DNA from 3 places in the Clostridium malenominatum genome. Region 2 is predicted to be linked to each of the others. Evidence: riboswitches for the same ligand, from Rfam matches in the RefSeq annotation. Region 2 holds a riboswitch; each other region holds the start of a gene.
The links. A riboswitch is a leader RNA that binds a small molecule or an ion and turns the genes downstream of it on or off. The one in region 2 is predicted to bind S-adenosylmethionine.
Positions count from the first base shown of each region.

Region 1: linked by a shared signal. The riboswitch ahead of ABDZ69_RS08160 (methionine ABC transporter ATP-binding protein) and the one ahead of ABDZ69_RS09810 (O-acetylhomoserine aminocarboxypropyltransferase/cysteine synthase family protein) in region 2 are both predicted to bind S-adenosylmethionine.
Region 3: linked by a shared signal. The riboswitch ahead of metK (methionine adenosyltransferase) and the one ahead of ABDZ69_RS09810 (O-acetylhomoserine aminocarboxypropyltransferase/cysteine synthase family protein) in region 2 are both predicted to bind S-adenosylmethionine.

Region 1 is NZ_BAAACF010000001.1:1,604,829-1,610,563, reverse strand. It holds gene ABDZ69_RS08195 (pyruvate kinase) at 1-20, shown strand, start outside; gene ABDZ69_RS08190 (ABC transporter ATP-binding protein) at 108-1,016, shown strand; gene ABDZ69_RS08185 (ABC transporter permease subunit) at 1,000-1,803, shown strand; gene sigY (RNA polymerase sigma factor SigY) at 1,828-2,367, shown strand; gene ABDZ69_RS08175 (hypothetical protein) at 2,360-2,671, shown strand; gene ABDZ69_RS08170 (sigmaY antisigma factor component) at 2,668-2,877, shown strand; gene ABDZ69_RS08165 (aminotransferase class V-fold PLP-dependent enzyme) at 2,949-4,247, shown strand; SAM riboswitch class I at 4,312-4,410, shown strand; SAM riboswitch class I at 4,466-4,564, shown strand; gene ABDZ69_RS08160 (methionine ABC transporter ATP-binding protein) at 4,626-5,582, shown strand; gene ABDZ69_RS08155 (methionine ABC transporter permease) at 5,584-5,735, shown strand, end outside.
Region 2 is NZ_BAAACF010000001.1:1,927,177-1,932,911, reverse strand. It holds gene ABDZ69_RS09810 (O-acetylhomoserine aminocarboxypropyltransferase/cysteine synthase family protein) at 1-1,274, opposite strand, end outside; SAM riboswitch class I at 1,344-1,440, opposite strand; gene ABDZ69_RS09805 (sugar ABC transporter substrate-binding protein) at 1,796-2,917, shown strand; gene ABDZ69_RS09800 (sugar ABC transporter ATP-binding protein) at 3,000-4,517, shown strand; gene ABDZ69_RS09795 (ABC transporter permease) at 4,507-5,490, shown strand; gene mtnK (S-methyl-5-thioribose kinase) at 5,509-5,735, shown strand, end outside.
Region 3 is NZ_BAAACF010000003.1:353,168-358,902, forward strand. It holds gene recD2 (SF1B family DNA helicase RecD2) at 1-681, opposite strand, end outside; gene metK (methionine adenosyltransferase) at 785-1,960, opposite strand; SAM riboswitch class I at 2,033-2,134, opposite strand; tRNA gene ABDZ69_RS13530 (tRNA-Tyr) at 2,245-2,329, opposite strand; tRNA gene ABDZ69_RS13535 (tRNA-Thr) at 2,335-2,409, opposite strand; tRNA gene ABDZ69_RS13540 (tRNA-Tyr) at 2,450-2,534, opposite strand; tRNA gene ABDZ69_RS13545 (tRNA-Thr) at 2,540-2,614, opposite strand; gene ABDZ69_RS13550 (tRNA 2-thiocytidine biosynthesis TtcA family protein) at 2,852-3,571, shown strand; gene yyaC (spore protease YyaC) at 3,632-4,159, shown strand; gene mreB (rod shape-determining protein) at 4,186-5,220, opposite strand; gene spoIIID (sporulation transcriptional regulator SpoIIID) at 5,309-5,563, opposite strand; gene ABDZ69_RS13570 (peptidoglycan DD-metalloendopeptidase family protein) at 5,674-5,735, opposite strand, start outside.

The DNA of each region.
Region 1 (5,735 bases), 320 kb from region 2:
TAATAGAAAGATATTTATAAACATACTGCAGAAATAATTCTGCAGTATGTTTATTTCTATGTGAACTTTTTGAAGAGTTAGTCGTTAAATTTATAAGGAGTGATAATATGAAAGGGATTGTAGTAGAAAATTTAACTAAAAGTTACGATGGAATAGTTAATGTTTTAAAAAATATCAGTTTTGAAGTAGAACAGGGAGTTATAGTAGGGTTCTTAGGACCCAATGGTTCTGGGAAAACTACTACTATAAGAATTTTAAATGGGATTTTAAAGCCTACTAGTGGAAATGCTGAAATATTAGGAAAAGACATTATTAATAATGGAGGAGAAATACGTAAAATTTGTGGAGTTATGACTGAAACAGCAGCATGTTACGAAAATCTCACAGGAGAAGAAAATTTAATGTTTTTTGGAAGTCTTCATGATATATCAGGCAAGATTTTAAAAGAAAGGGTTCAAAATTTATTGAAGAAATTAGAGCTATTTGAACACAAAGATAAAAAAGTTAGGGAATATAGCACAGGTATGAAAAAAAGAATAAGTTTAGCTATAGCATTAGTTCATAATCCAAAAGTTTTATTTTTAGATGAACCCACATCTGGATTAGATCCGGAAACAGCACAAAATGTAACTGGTTTAATAAAAAATATGGCTCGTGATAGCGGCACTACAATATTTATGTGTACACATCAATTAAGATATGCTGAAGATATATGTAGTAAATATGGGTTTATAGGAAAAGGAACCATGTTAGGCTTTGGAAGCTTTGAAGAGTTAGCTAAAGCAAAGAAGATAAACAATCATTTAGTAATTAGGGGATTTAATATATCTTCTGAGTTGGGTTTTTCTAAGGGATTAAACGACACTTATAAAAAGGAAATTGTTTCTGAAGAAGAAATTCCTGAGATATTATATAAAGCAGTAAATAGTGGTGGAAGAATTTATGAAGTTAAAAAATCCATGTGTAGTTTAGAGGATTTATATTTTAGTTATACAAGAGGTGATAAGATTGAATAGGAAAGGATTAGCTATAATAAAGAAAGATATAAAGGACATATTTTCATCAAAACAAATATACATGCCTATGATTATAGTTCCATTACTTATGGTGGTTTTAATACCTTCACTTATGCTAATAGGAGTAAGCTTATCTTTTGATATGTCTGATATTTTAAAAGATATGAAAGGATTATTAAATAAACTGCCATATGACTATGGAGTGCTTACTGCAGAGCAATTGATAATTAAAGCTTCAATAGATTATATTTTCCCATCATTTTTTCTGATAATACCAATAATGTGCTCTAGTATTTTAGGTGCAAGCAGCTTTGTAGGGGAAAGAGAGCATAAAACATTAGAAACGTTATTTTATACACCTATAACTTTAAAGGAATTATTTGTGAGCAAGGTACTAGGAGTATTTATACCATCTTATGCCACCACATTAATTTCATTTATCGCCTTTGGATTAGTTGTAAATATTGGAGGGTTAAAATTCTTTCGAGGCATTATATTTCCTAATATAAAATGGATTATATTAATAGGATATCTGGTACCAGCTATTACATTACTAGGACTTACCTTTACAGTATTAGTTTCAGCTAAATCTAAGACTTTTCAAGATGCACAGCAAGTTAGTGGGCTTATTATAATTCCTATTATATTATTAGTAGTAGGACAAATGACGGGTGTATTTTTGCTGACAAATTTCATTCTTGTAGTTTTAGGAACTATAATATATTTAATTGATTATATTTTATTTAACAAGTTAACTACTAATTTTAAATATGAAAAATTAATATAATACGGCATTTGGCAGGTGATAGACTTGGAAGAAGAAATAGATATAATAAATGCGGCAAAAGCTGGAGATAAGGTTGCTATAACTATGTTGATAAATAATAATTATGATATTTTAAAGGGATATACTATAAAGATGACTTCAAATATAGAAGAGGCTAAGGATATTGTGCAAGAAACACTGTTGAAAGCTATAGTTAATATAAACAAGTTTATTCCAAATTATAGGTTTTCTACCTGGCTTATCACTATTGCAACAAATATTTATAGAGACACTTTAAAGAAAAACAAGAGGTTAATACTTCTAGATGAGAGTATAGAGGTTTTTACTGAAGATATTGAAAATAAAGCATTGAATAATATTTTAATTAATCAAGCTTTATCTATTTTACAAGAATTGTCTTATGAAAAAAGAACGGTTTTTATATTAAAGCACTACTACAACTTTAGTTATGAAGAAATTGCGCATATAATGAAATGCCCTATTGGCACTGTTAGATCAAGACTTCATAATTCAATAAAAATTATTATAAGAAAAATGAAGGAAAGGGGTATAATTGATGAATGATAATAAAGAAATAGATAAAATGGAAGAGTTCATGAGTATTCTTTCAGAAGATCAATTTCAAATTGACTTAGATATAGAGGATATAATTGAAAATGCATTAAATATTATGGAAAGTAGAAAAAAGAGACGAGAAAATTTACTTTTTATAGGGATATCTTTTTGTATAATAGTCCTTTTGTATAGTATATTTTTTATTCTAGGAATTAGATATATGGTTTATTTTCAAGTATTTATGCTTCTAATAGGGCCAATCATCATAATACCTATTTCTAAAAGTAGAATAACGGAGGGAAGTAATATATGAAATTAGATGGATTGCAGTTGATTGGTTTAATAATTCTTATTCCAATACTTCTCCTACAAGGACTATGGATGTTTAATGATGCCAAAAAAAGAGGAGAAAAAAATTATTGGCTATGGGGAATTTTTGGTATATTAAATACTCCTAGTAATTTAATTATTTATCTTATTGTTACAAGAACCATAATTGATAAGTATGCAAAAAAATAGATTAAAATTAAGGTTTCATTTTACCCTATTCTCATAGTATATATAAAGAGAAATATTAGGGGTGGAAAATAATGTATAATAATTATAATTTAGTATTAGGGGAAAATGCAATAGTACCTTTAATTGATGGTAGAAAAGTAAGATATGTAAATTTAGATAATGCTGCAACCACTCCGGCATTTAAAAAGGTTGTTGAAGACTTATTAGACTTTTTACCTTATTACTCATCGATTCACAGGGGTATGGGGTATAAATCTCAGGTATCAACTAAACTTTATGATGATGGAAGAAAGGTTGTAGCAAAATTTGTGGGGGCGGATTTAAATAATTCGTCAGTGATATTTGTTAAAAATACTACGGAAGCTATAAATAAATTGTCTAATATGTTATATAATAAATATAAAGATGACATTATTTTATCTACAGAGATGGAACACCATTCAAATGATCTTCCATGGAGAAAGTTTAAATTAGAGCATGTTAAAATAGATAATCACGGTAAATTATGTTTAAATGATTTAGAAGAAAGATTAAAAAAGCATGGAGGTAAAGTCAAACTTGTTGCAGTTACTGGAGCCTCAAACGTTACCGGATATAAAAACGACATTCATTATATAGCGAGAATTGCACATAAATATGGTGCTAAAATATTAGTAGATGGAGCACAGCTAGTTCCACATGCACCAGTTAATGTGAAGGCTATAGATTCTGAAGAGCATATAGATTATTTAGTATTTTCTGCACATAAAATGTATGCACCTTTTGGAATAGGGGTGTTAATTGGTGCAAAAGATGAATTAGAGAATTTGCCACCAGATTATAGTGGCGGAGGAACTGTAGATGTTGTAACTTTAGATTCTGTTAAATGGCTTCACACTCCTGAAAAGGACGAGTCTGGGTCACCAAATGTTGTAGGGGTTGTAGCTCTTACATCAGCTATTAAAACTTTAGATAAATTGGGTATGAAGAATATTGAAGAATACGAAAATAGACTGTTAAAACATGCTATAAGGTCATTGCAGAGGGTGAAAGGTCTAAATATGTATTGCAGTGACTGTAATAAAAATGTCTCTATTATCACATTTAATGTAGATGGAATGTATCATGAGACTGTAGCTAAAATATTATCCTATGAGTTTGGTATTGGAGTAAGAAGTGGGTGTTTTTGTGCTCACCCATATATACAAAGACTATTAAATATTAGTGAGGAAGAGGTTAAGAAAATATCCAAACTTGCGGGTAGTAGGCCGGGCATGGTGAGGATAAGCTTTGGAATTTATAACACCTTAGAGGAAGTAGATTACTTTGTATATGCCATTAAAAAAATAATCTCTAATAAAGAAAGCTATTTGAAAAAATATAAAAATTAAAATTTACTGTTGACAATATATCATAATGCCTATATAATAATAAAAAAAGCAAATACAATATCATTACTTATCAAGAGAGGTGGAGGGACTGGCCCTGTGAAACCCAGCAACCTGTAGAAATACAAGGTGCTAAGTCCAGCGGTGATATGCCGAAAGATGAGAAGAATTAGGTTGTTAGCCTGAGTTTATTCTCAGGCTTTATTTTATTAATTGAATAAAACTTATCAAGAGAGGTGGAGGGACTGGCCCTGTGAAACCCAGCAACCTGTAGAGATACGAGGTGCTAATTCCTGCGGTGATATGCCGGGAGATGAGAAAAATTAGGTTAGACCTGAGAATTTCTCAGGTCTATTTTATTAGTATTTAAGGGGGACTGACATGATAGTAATTGAAGGAGTAAGTAAAAATTTTCAAGATAATGTAGTATTAAAAGATATTAATCTAGAAATTAATGAAGGTGAAATATTTGGAATTATAGGAAGAAGTGGTGCAGGAAAATCCACCTTACTTAGATGTTTAAATGCTTTAGAGGATTATAACCAAGGTAGCATAACCGTTGATGGTCACGAGATAAACAATTTGAGTTCAGAGGGAATTAGAGAGCTTAGGAAAGAAATGGGAATGATATTTCAAAACTTTAATTTACTAAACACTTTAAATGTTTATGATAACATAGCTCTACCTATGAAAATTTGGGGCAAAAATAAACTTGAAATAGAACGAAGAGTAACAGAATTGTTGAAATTAGTTGGTTTAGAGGACAAATCAAAAAGTCATCCTAGACAATTAAGTGGAGGACAAAAACAAAGGGTAGCTATCGCAAGAGCACTAACTTTAGAACCTAAAATACTTCTCTGTGATGAGGCTACTTCAGCCTTAGATCCAGAAACAACTAAGTCTATATTATCTCTTCTTAAGGAGATAAATGAAAAGTTAAATATCACAGTAATAATAGTAACTCATCAAATGGAAGTAATTAAAGAAGTATGTAACAAAGTGGCCTTAATTGAAGATGGTGAAATAAAAGCTTATGGCCCTGTAAAAGAACTTTTCTTAAAACCAGAAGGAGAACTGAAAAACTTATTAGAAGGTGGAGAATTACTTCCTAATCATGGAGTTAATATTAAAATATTTTTTCCAGGGGAAGTAAGTGAAAGCTCTGTAATAACATCCATGGCTAGGGAGCTAAATGTAGACTTTTCAATTGTATGGGGAAAGCTTGAAAGCTTTAGGCAAGAGGTTTTAGGAAGCTTGATAATTAATATAGAAAAAGAGCAAGAGAAAAGAATATGTACTTATTTAAATAATAAATCCATTCATTGGGAGGTGATGTAAAATGTATAAGGACATATTAATACCTGCGCTAAAGGATACATTGTTCATGGTAAGCTACTCTACAATCTTTGCAGTGATAATTGGATTTATATTATCTATAATTCTCGTAGTTACTGAAGAAAAGGGATTAAAGCCAAATAAATTTATATATGG
Region 2 (5,735 bases):
TTTAGGGCTTCGTTTAAATCCCAAATTAGATCTTCTACATCTTCAATTCCAATGGAAACCCTAATCATATCTGGAGTTACACCTGCAGCTAGTAAAGCTTCTTCAGAAAGCTGTGAATGAGTGGTGCTAGCCGGGTGAATAACTAAGGACTTAGCGTCTGCCACGTTAGCAAGCATAGAGAATATTTGTAGATTATTTATAAATCTTTTACCTGCTTCAAGTCCACCCTTTATGCCGAAGGTGAAAATAGAGCCTACTCCCTTTGGAAAATATTTTTTAGCTAAAGCATTGTATTTATTATCCTCAAGTTCTGGATAATTTACCCAAGCTACATTAGGATGCTGTGATAAAAACTTCACTATTTTTCTTGTGTTTTCAACATGTCTTTCTACCCTTAATGAAAGAGTTTCAAGTCCCTGTAGCAGTAAGAAGGAATTAAAGGGACTTATGCATGCTCCAGTATCTCTTAAGAGTTGAACTCTAGCCTTTACTATATATGCTAGTTTTCCTAAATCTCTTGAATAAACTATATTATTGTAACCTGGATCTGGAGTTGTAAAGTCAGAGAATTTTCCAGATTCAGACCAGTTGAAGTTACCAGAGTCTACGATAACTCCCCCTATGGAAGTTCCATGACCACCTATGAATTTTGTAGCTGAGTGAACTACTATATCAGCGCCAAATTCAAAAGGTTTAATTAGATAAGGAGAGCCAAAGGTATTGTCTACAATTAGTGGTATGCCATTTTCATGAGCGATACTAGCTATTGCTGAAATATCTACTAAGTTTATGCCAGGGTTACCTATAGTTTCAATAAATATGGCCTTTGTTTTTTCGTTTATAGCTATTCTAAAGTTTTCAGGATCGTCAGGATTAACAAAACGAGTGTGAATTCCCAGTTTAGGTAGTGCTGATTTAAACAGACTATAGGTTCCTCCATAAATTGTAGCAGCGGAGATAATTTCATCTCCTGAGTTTGCTATATTTAATATAGAATAAGTAATAGCTGAAGCACCTGAAGAAGTAGCAAGTGCCCCAACGCCACCTTCTAAAGCCGCCATCCTTTGTTCAAATACATCAGTGGTAGGATTGCCTATTCTGGTATAGATATTGCCTGTTGCTCTTAATGCAAATAAATCTGCTGCGTGGTCGGCATTCTCAAATACATAAGAGGATGTCTGATATATTGGAACTGCCCTTGAACCTGTAGTTGGATCAGGACTTTGTCCTGCATGAACTTGAAGTGTGTTAAAATTTAAAATTTTTTTACTCATTAAAATCGCCCCTTTTATTTATAAAATTAAAAAACCTCTTCTAAAATAGAAGAGGTTAATTTCACGTTACTTCTATCTTTCAGCCTTTGGCTGCTGGATTTAGCACCTTATATTAACAGGTTGCTGGGTTTCATAGGGCCAGTCCCTCCACCGCTCTTGATAGATATTTTATTAAGTTTTAAACTATACTACTATAAAAATTAACTATTGTCAATGAAATTTATGCAGTGTAGGAGTAAATAGGTAGCAGAAGATATATTGAAACATTGCAACAATAAAAGGAAATAAAGATAAAACCAATTATAAACAAATTAAAATCAAAAAAGCATTGAAAGTGTCAAAATCTTATGTTAATATATAGTTAAAAATTTGGTTTCTTACTAGAATGTTTTGGTTTGTTTTTGAGAACCTATTGTAAACGTTTGGGAAGTTGAGTGGGGGTGTATATTTTATAACGAGTTGAGAAGTTAATTTTAGTATTATTAAACTTTTAAAATCATTATTTTTAAGGGGGATCACGTATGAATAAAAAGTTTTTAACTCTTACTCTAGCAATTACTATGACGTTAGTAACTGGACTTACAGGATGTGGAAGTAAATCAGACAAGAAAGTAGATGCAGACAGTAAAAAGGTAGAATACTCAAAGAATATCCCAGAAAAGATAGCTAAGGATTCTGATGGTATAAAAATTATGGTTATCCGTAAAATAGGGGGAGACGACCATACTGCTCAGTATTTAGCAGGAGCTAAAAAAGAAGGGGAATCTATGGGATTTAAAGTAGATACCTTTACCGCTAATGGAGATACAGCAAAGTTCCACGACGCTATAAGTCAGGCTATGGAAAAAGGGTATGATGGAGTAATTATTTCTCATGGTGACGATGCAGCTACCATAGAAGATGTAAAAAAATTAACTGAAAAAGGTATACCAGTGGTAACCTTCGACTCTAACTCAGACATACAAAACATAAAGGGAGTTACTATGACTTCTCAGGATGATGAATCTTTAGCTAAATTAGCTTTAGATGAGTTAAAGAAAGTAACCAATGGACAAAGTAAATTAGCATATCTTTGGGTTGATGGATTCCCACCAATGGTAAGCAGAAATAAAGTATATACTCAATTTTTAAAAGATAATACTGGTATAAAAGAATTAGATAGATTTGGTGTGGCAGCAGCGGATACTTCTGTTCAAACACAAAATGCAGTTTCAGCAATGCTTACAAAATATCCGAAAGGAAACTTAGATGCAATTTTTGCTACGTGGGATGCTTTTGCTATAGGAGCAGCTCGTGCGGTTAAAGAAGCTAATAGAACAGATGTTAAAATCGTTGGTATAGATATTTCCAATGCAGATATTCAGTTAATGCAAGAAGAAGGAAGCCCATGGGTAGCTACTGCTGCGGTAGATCCTAAGCTTATAGGTGCTGTAAATCTTAGAATTTTAGCTAAGAAAATAGCAGGAGAAGAAACTCCACAAACTCATAAAATGGAAGCTAGTCTAATAACTCAAGAGCAATTAAAGAAAGCAGGAAAAGCAGTTAATATGGACAACCTTTCTGAAGTAGTACCAGGCTGGGGTAAATCAGATGCATTCCAAGAAGCTTGGATGACTGAATTAAAAGAAATGTTTAAAAAATAATTATAACTACCATACAAGAGAACACATGGTTTATGTGTTCTCTCTGTAAATATTTTAGGGTAGGGTGAGGTGGATAGATTTAATGCAAAAGATAACATTGGACATGAAAAATATTTCTATTGAATTTCCAGGAGTCAAGGCATTGAAAAATGTTGATTTTACAACTGAAACTGGAGTATCCCATGCCTTAATAGGAGCTAATGGAGCGGGAAAATCCACATTGATGAAGGTATTGTCTGGTGCTTATAACCACTATACAGGAGAGATATATTTTAATGATGAAAAGGCTACTATTAGATCTCCTAAAGAATCTAAAGAATATGGGGTTCAAATAGTATATCAAGAGGTAGATACTGCACTTATTCATTATTTAACTGTAGCTGAAAATATTATGTTAAACCATATGATAGAATCTGATGATAAGAGCTCTATAGTAAATTGGAGAGAGATTTATAAAAAATCTCAAGAAATTTTAGATAATATGAATGTAAAGATATCTTCTAAAAAACTTGTAAGTGAACTAAGCTTAGCAGAAAAACAAATGGTTCTTATTGCAAGAGCAATCTCAAAAGATTGTAAGTTTCTAATATTAGATGAACCTACAGCACCACTTAGTAGTGCTGAAACAGAGGAACTTTTTAGAATTGTAAAGGATCTAAAAAAGAAAAATGTAGGAGTAATATTTATATCACACAGATTGCCAGAACTTTTCGAAATTTGTGATGAAATCACAGTAATGAGGGATGGAGAATTTGTAGTTAAAAAAGATATAAGTAAAACCACTCCAAATGAAATAGTAGAATATATGTTAGGAAGAAAAATGGACGAACAGTTTCCCCAAAAGGAAAATGTTATTGGTGAAAAACTTTTTGAAGTGAAAAATTTAAGTGATGGTGAGATGGTGTCAGAGGTTTCCTTTCATGTAAATGCAGGGGAAATAGTTGGTATATCTGGTTTGGTAGGAGCAGGTAAAACAGAACTGTGTAAGGCTATTTTTGGGGCAACACCTAATGTGACTGGTGAAAGAATACTTAATGATAAAGTGCTTTCTATTAAAAGTCCTCATGAAGCGGTAAAACAGGGCATAGCACTTGTGCCAGAAGAGCGAAGAAAAGAAGGGATATTGGTTAGTGAATCCGTTGCTATAAATATAAGTGTTTCAAATCTTGATAAATTTTGTAATGCGAGTAAATTTTTAAATTTTTCAAAAGAGAAGAAAGTAGCTAAAGATATGATAGGAAGTTTAGGAATTAAGACTCCTAGCCACGAAGCTAAGGTTCAAAATCTATCTGGTGGAAATCAACAGAAGGTAGCTATAGGAAAGTGGTTAGTAACAGATTCAGAACTATATATATTTGACGAGCCTACTAAGGGTGTAGATGTAGGAGCAAAGAAAGATATTTTTGAACTCATATACAGTTTGGCAAAATCAGGAAAAGCGGTAATATATGCTTCTTGTGAACTTTCGGAAATTTTAGGTATTACAGATAGGGTATACTTAATGTATGACGGAAAAATAGTTAAAGAACTTAAAACATCTGATACTAATGAAGAAGAAATACTATATTATTCTACAGGAGGAAATAATAGTGGAAAATAAAGCTAAGAAAAATAACGGTTTTAGTTTATTCGATTTTTTATATAAATACGGAACTTTATTAACTATTGTATTGCTTTTAATATTTTTTAGCATAGCTTCCCCAAGGTTTTTAACTCAAAGTAATATAATAAATATTTTACGTTCCATATCTATAGTAACAATTATAGCTATTGGTATAACCATTTCATTATCTGTTGGAGGATTTGATCTTTCTGTAGGTTCTGTAGCTTCTATTTCCGTAGCTATAGTTATTTCAATGTTTGTGTGGCATGAACAAAATGCTTTTGTTTCTATATTAGTGGCGCTACTTGCGTCTTTAGTTGCAGGAGCTATAAATGCTTTTATGATAGTAAAGGTAAAGGTCCAAGATATGCTTATGACTCTTGCTACTATGTTTATATTTCAAGGAGTAGCATTAACTTATACTAAAGGAGCTGTTATATCACAAAACATGGTAATGGCAAATGGAGAAACAGCACCAGGAAAAATAAGTCCATTATTTGCACAGCTTGGTAAGGTTCCTTGGATAATAATCATAATGCTAGTTGTGGTTTTAGTAGTGCATATATTCCTTACTTATACAAAACACGGAAGATATATGTATATTATTGGTGGAAATATGGAGGCTGCTAGATTATCTGGTATACCTGTTACTAAATATAGAGTGATAGCATATCTTTTATCCGCACTATTTGCAGCTATTGGAGGAATAATTTTAGGTTCTCGTGTAATGACTGCGGAAATAAATGCTGGAGCACCTTATTTAATGGATGCTGTGGCTGCTGCTTATATAGGTTTTTCTGTAGGTGGTTCTGGAAAGGCTAATGCTATAGGAACTTTAGTAGGGGCGGTTTTAATAGGTATATTACAAAATGGATTAGTAATGCTTTCAGTTCCTTATTATGCAATGGATATTGTAAAAGGAACAGTATTAGCCTTTGCTCTTGCATTGACTTATTATAAAAAACGATAGTGATAGGAGGATGAAATTATGTCAAAAATAGATTTTACCAAAGAATATTTTACTATGAAGGAAGAAGAAGCTATAGAGTATTCAAAAACCGTATTGAAGTTTTTCCAAGAAGATGCGGAATTAACTTGTAAAGAAATTGGAGATGGAAATCTAAATTATGTTTTTAGAGTTATAGATAAAAAGAACAATAAATCTGTAATTGTAAAACAAGCGGGTCCTGTGGCTAGAATTTCTGATGAATTTAA
Region 3 (5,735 bases), on a different contig from region 2:
GGTATTACCTAAACCACAAAACTGATTTATAATATATTTTATTCCAGAGCTAATTCTAAAAGGAGAGTTTAATTCTATCCCTAAATTACGAGCAATCTTATCAGAAGTTTTAAAGCCAAAGCCAGCTATATCTTCTGTTAAAATATATGGATTTTCCTTAACTATTCTTATAGAATCATTTTTGTATTTCTTATATATTTTTAAACATTGATTAGTGGTTACTCCGTAATTTTGGAAGAACATCATTACATTTTTTAGCTCTCTTTGTTTATTAAAGGATTCCTGGATAGTAGCTATTTTTTTATCTCCTATGCCTTCTATTTCTTTTAACCTTTCAATATTATTTTCTAAAACATTAAAGGTTTCCTCTCCAAAAATTTCTACCATTTTTTTCGCAGTTACAGGTCCTATGCCAGATATTACTCCTGAAGCTAGATATCTTTCTATACCCTTTGTTGTATTTGGCAAGCTTTCCTCACTAATGTCAACTTTAAATTGCTCCCCAAATTGAGGGTGAGTGACCCATTCCCCTATTAGATTTAATTCTTGGCCCTCAATTATATAGGGTATACATCCCGTAATGGTTATTAGTTTATTTTTTTCTTTTATCCTAGCTACCACATATCCATTTTCATCATTTTTAAAAACAATAGCTTCCACACTTCCCTGTATCTCTGCCATAAAACCTCTCCTAAATTGTTAATTTAATTTATATTATACCATATTATTTCCTTATACAAACAAAAGAGAGGTTATTTAAAACCCCTCCTTTTTTTCGTATATTTTATAAATATTTTTTTATTTCTTCAACTTTATCTAATCTTTCCCATGGAAGATCTAAATCTGTTCTTCCAAAGTGACCATATGCAGCAGTTTGCTTGTAAATAGGTTTTCTTAAATCTAAATAATTAATTATAGCCGCAGGTCTTAAATCAAATGTTTTGTTTATTATATCTACTATTTTATCATCTGATATTTTTCCTGTTTCAAAAGTATCTACAGCAATAGAAACTGGTCTTGCAACTCCTATAGCATAAGCTAATTGGATTTCTATTTTATCTGCCACTCCAGCGGCAACTAGATTTTTAGCTACCCATCTTGCTGCATAGGCTGCGGATCTATCAACCTTTGTAGGATCTTTTCCTGAGAAAGCTCCACCACCGTGTCTTCCATATCCTCCATAGGTATCAACTATTATTTTTCTTCCTGTTAAGCCAGCATCTCCTTGAGGTCCACCTACAACGAATCTTCCCGTTGGATTTATATAGTATTTTGTATTTTCGTCTAGGAGTTCTTGAGGAACCACTTCATTAACTACGTATTTTAGTATATCTTTTTCTATCTCTTCCCTAGTAACCTCTGGACTATGTTGGGTAGATACTACTATAGTGTCTATTCTAACTGGCTTTCCATCTTCATACTCTACCGTAACCTGAGTTTTTCCGTCTGGTCTTAAGTATGAAAGTGTACCATCTTTTCTAACTTCTGATAACTTTCTAGCAAGTTTGTGAGCAGTAGCTATTGGCATTGGCATATATTCCGGAGTTTCATTTGTAGCAAATCCAAACATCATACCTTGGTCTCCAGCACCTATAGCTTCTTCTACATCCTTTTCTCCTTTTTTAGATTCTAAGGATTCATTTACTCCCATGGCAATGTCTGGTGATTGTTCATTAATTGATGTTAATATAGCACAAGTATCACTATCGAAGCCATATTTAGCTCTTGTGTAACCTATGGATTCTATAGTTTCTCTAACAATTTTAGGAATGTCTACATAACAATTAGTTGTTATCTCTCCAACAACTAAAACCATCCCTGTAGTTACTGTAGTTTCACAAGCTACTCTTCCTTTAGGATCTTTTTCAAGTATAGCATCTAACACCGAGTCAGAAATCTGATCACATATCTTATCTGGATGCCCTTCTGTTACTGATTCTGAAGTAAACAATTTTCTCATCTTTTTACCCTCCAATTTAATTTTTATAAAAATAAAACCCCTTCGATAAGAAGAGGTAACAATGTTCCTTTTCTCTTATCTTGCAGATATTATCTGCTGGAATTGGCACCTTAGCATAATAGCTGGTTGCCGGGTTTCATAGGGCCCATTTCCCTCCACCTCTCTTGATAAGAGCTTTTTATTCTATTTTACTCTAAAAACTATAGCATAACCTCATTACCGTGTCAACGGGGAATTTTTTACTTAATCAAAATAAAAAAGACACTATCAACAGTGTCTTTTTTTGGTGGAAGTGGATGGATTCGAACCATCGAAGGTACTACCAACAGATTTACAGTCTGCCCCCTTTAGCCACTCGGGAACACTTCCATATATGGAGCTGGCAATAGGAATCGAACCTACAACCTGCTGATTACAAGTCAGCTGCTCTACCGTTGAGCCATGCCAGCATATTTAATAACTTAACAATCTAAAAATATTAATTAAAATTGGTGGAAGTGGATGGATTCGAACCATCGAAGGTACTACCAACAGATTTACAGTCTGCCCCCTTTAGCCACTCGGGAACACTTCCATTTGTGGAGCTGGCAATAGGAATCGAACCTACAACCTGCTGATTACAAGTCAGCTGCTCTACCGTTGAGCCATGCCAGCACATTTCATTATTAATATTCTTAATTTGTTAACAAGCAATAGTATACATTCTTATTTAATAAAATTCAACCTCGAAAACAGCCATTATGGGCAATGTAACGATTATTACTCTATATTACTCTTATTTCCTTCACATTTCTTCAAATTAATGCATTTAATATAATTATATTCTTTATTTGTTTATAACTTTATATTATAATGCTAGTAGAATATTCGAAAGCTGATAAGGAGATAACTATGCAAAAACTTCTAAGCAAATTAAGAAGAGCTGTAAATGATTTTAAATTAATAGAAAGTGGGGACAAAGTTGCAATAGGCTTATCTGGAGGTAAAGATAGTCTTACTTTACTACATTTGTTAAGTAGGTATAGAACTTTTTCTCCAGAACCCTTTGAATTAATTGTTATTACTATTGATCCTAAAACAGGTGCAGATTTCTCACCATTAGAAAAGTTATGCAATGAACTAAATGTTCCATTTTATTTGATAGAATCTAATATTAAAGAAATAGTTTTTGATATTAGAAAAGAAAAAAATCCTTGCTCTTTATGTGCTAATTTAAGAAGAGGAGTATTAAATGAAAAAGCAAAAGATCTAGGTTGCACTAAAATAGCCTTAGGTCATCATAAAAATGATGCTATAGAAACTCTATTGATGTCTATGTTCTATGAAGGCAGAATAAATAGTTTCTCACCTAAAACCTATTTAAGCAGAAAAGATATAACCGTCATAAGACCTATGGTGTATATAGATGAATTAGAAATTAAAAGCACTGCAGCAAAATATGAGTTTCCTATAATACACAATCCTTGTCCTGCAAATGGACTTACTAAAAGACAATACATGAAGGATTTAACCTATGCACTAGAGAAGGACATTCCCGGATTAAAAGACCATCTACTAGGAGCTTTGATGAACATAGAACAGCTAAATATTTGGGACAAAAGTAAGTTTTAGTTAATTATATTAATATTAAGCCACCCTCTCTCATATACATTATTAGGGAGGTGTGGCTATTTGAATATAATTCGAGCACATTATAAAGACCAGGCTTGTTTTTATAAGATAGGCAATTTTATATGCAATTATGTTGATGTTAATACAGTTATAGTATGTATAGGTACTGATAGATGTATAGGAGATAGCTTAGGTCCATTAGTAGGTACATTTTTAACCGAAAAGAATTTCCCTCTTCCTATATATGGAACAATCTCCGATCCTATACATGCTTTAAATATTGATAGGAAACTAACAGAAATTAAATATGCTCACCCTAATGCAAAGATTATTGCCATAGATGCCTGCCTAGGTCATGAGAATAATATAGGTGAAATACATGCAAGAGATTGTCCAATTCAACCTGGGAAAGGCGTTGGCAAAAAACTCCCTCCTGTAGGTGAATCCTCTATAATAGCAATCGTAGATTCTTCGGAAAATAATATATTTAGCAATACTAGAATAAGATTAGATTTTATATTCAAGCTAGCTAACGCAATAACACAAGCACTATTTCTTGGATATGAATCAAAAAAAGCAAAGAGTTAATCACTTTGCTTTTTGTTAATTCATTATTAATTCATTAAGTTTATATCATCGTTTGTCATACTTAAGTCTAGCTTATCCACAAAATCTAAAACCTTACCTGTACCTAAAGCCACACATGAAACTGCATCTTCTGCTACATAGACAGGAACCTTTGTAACTTCTTGTATGAGTTTATCAAGACCATTTAATAAAGCTCCCCCACCAGTCATTACAATACCTTTATCTGCTATATCAGCTGCTAGTTCAGGTGGAGTTTTTTCCAATACCGAATGTGTGCATTCTGCTATAGCATTTACTGGCTCACTTAAAGCCTCTCTCATCTCTTCAGAAGACACTGTTATATTTTTAGGAAGGCCCGTAACTAAATCTCTTCCTCTTATTTCCATACTTATTTCTTCATCTCTTTTATAAGCTGAGCCAATATTAATTTTTAAATCCTCTGCTGTTCTTTCTCCTATCATTAACTTATGTTTTTTCCTTATGTATCTTATTATAGCTTCATCAAACTTATCTCCAGCTATTTTTATAGAAGCTCTAACAACTATTCCTCCTAAGGATATAACAGCAATGTCTGTAGTTCCTCCTCCTATATCTATTACCATACTTCCACTAGCCTTTGTTATGTCAAGGCCTGACCCAATAGCCGCCGCTAAAGGCTCTTCAATTAGAAATACTTTTTTAGCTCCTGCATTTTTTGCAGCATCTATTACGGCTCTTTTTTCAACTCCTGTAGCTTCACAAGGAATACATACTACAACTCTTGGTGATACAATCTTTCTTTTTCCACACACTTTTCTTATAAAATACTTAAGCATTTTTTCTGTTAGATCATAGTCTGATATAACTCCATCTTTTAGTGGCCTTATTGCCACTATGTTACCTGGAGTTCTACCTATCATTTGCCTAGCTTCTTCCCCAACGGCTAAAACTTTATTTTTGCTTTTATCTATAGCCACCACTGAAGGATCCTTTAATACAACACCTTTTCCTTTTATGAACACTAACACTGTTGCAGTTCCTAAATCTATCCCCATATCTGTTCCAATATTGAAGAAAAACATCCCTATTATTCACTCCTACTCTTTCGTTATATTTTTATTGAATTATTCCTTATCAATACCATATAATTCAATTATAATAGGAATGTGTCTATCCTTCAATAGTCTTGTACTTCATTTTGGTAGCTTTTCCACCTCTTATATGTCTTTCAGATTTATTGTAATCCATTATAATTTTGGCTTCATTGGCAATTTCGGGATTTATTTTCGGTAATCTCTCAGTCATATCTTTATGAACTGTGCTTTTACTTACTCCAAATACCTTTGCTGTTTTTCTAATAGTAGCTTTTGAGCTTATTATATAATTTGCTACTTCCAATACTCTTTCCTCAATATAGTCCTTCAAAGTGCTGCCTCCTTAATCTTATCTATTTATAAATATGCTTTTACACAATCTTAAATTACATTTGGTAAGCCATTTCCTCATGTAAATGAGGAAAATGGCTAGTCTTTACCTTAATACTGTATGTATTTTGATGGATTTACGAATTCATTATTATTCATTACAGCAAAGTGCA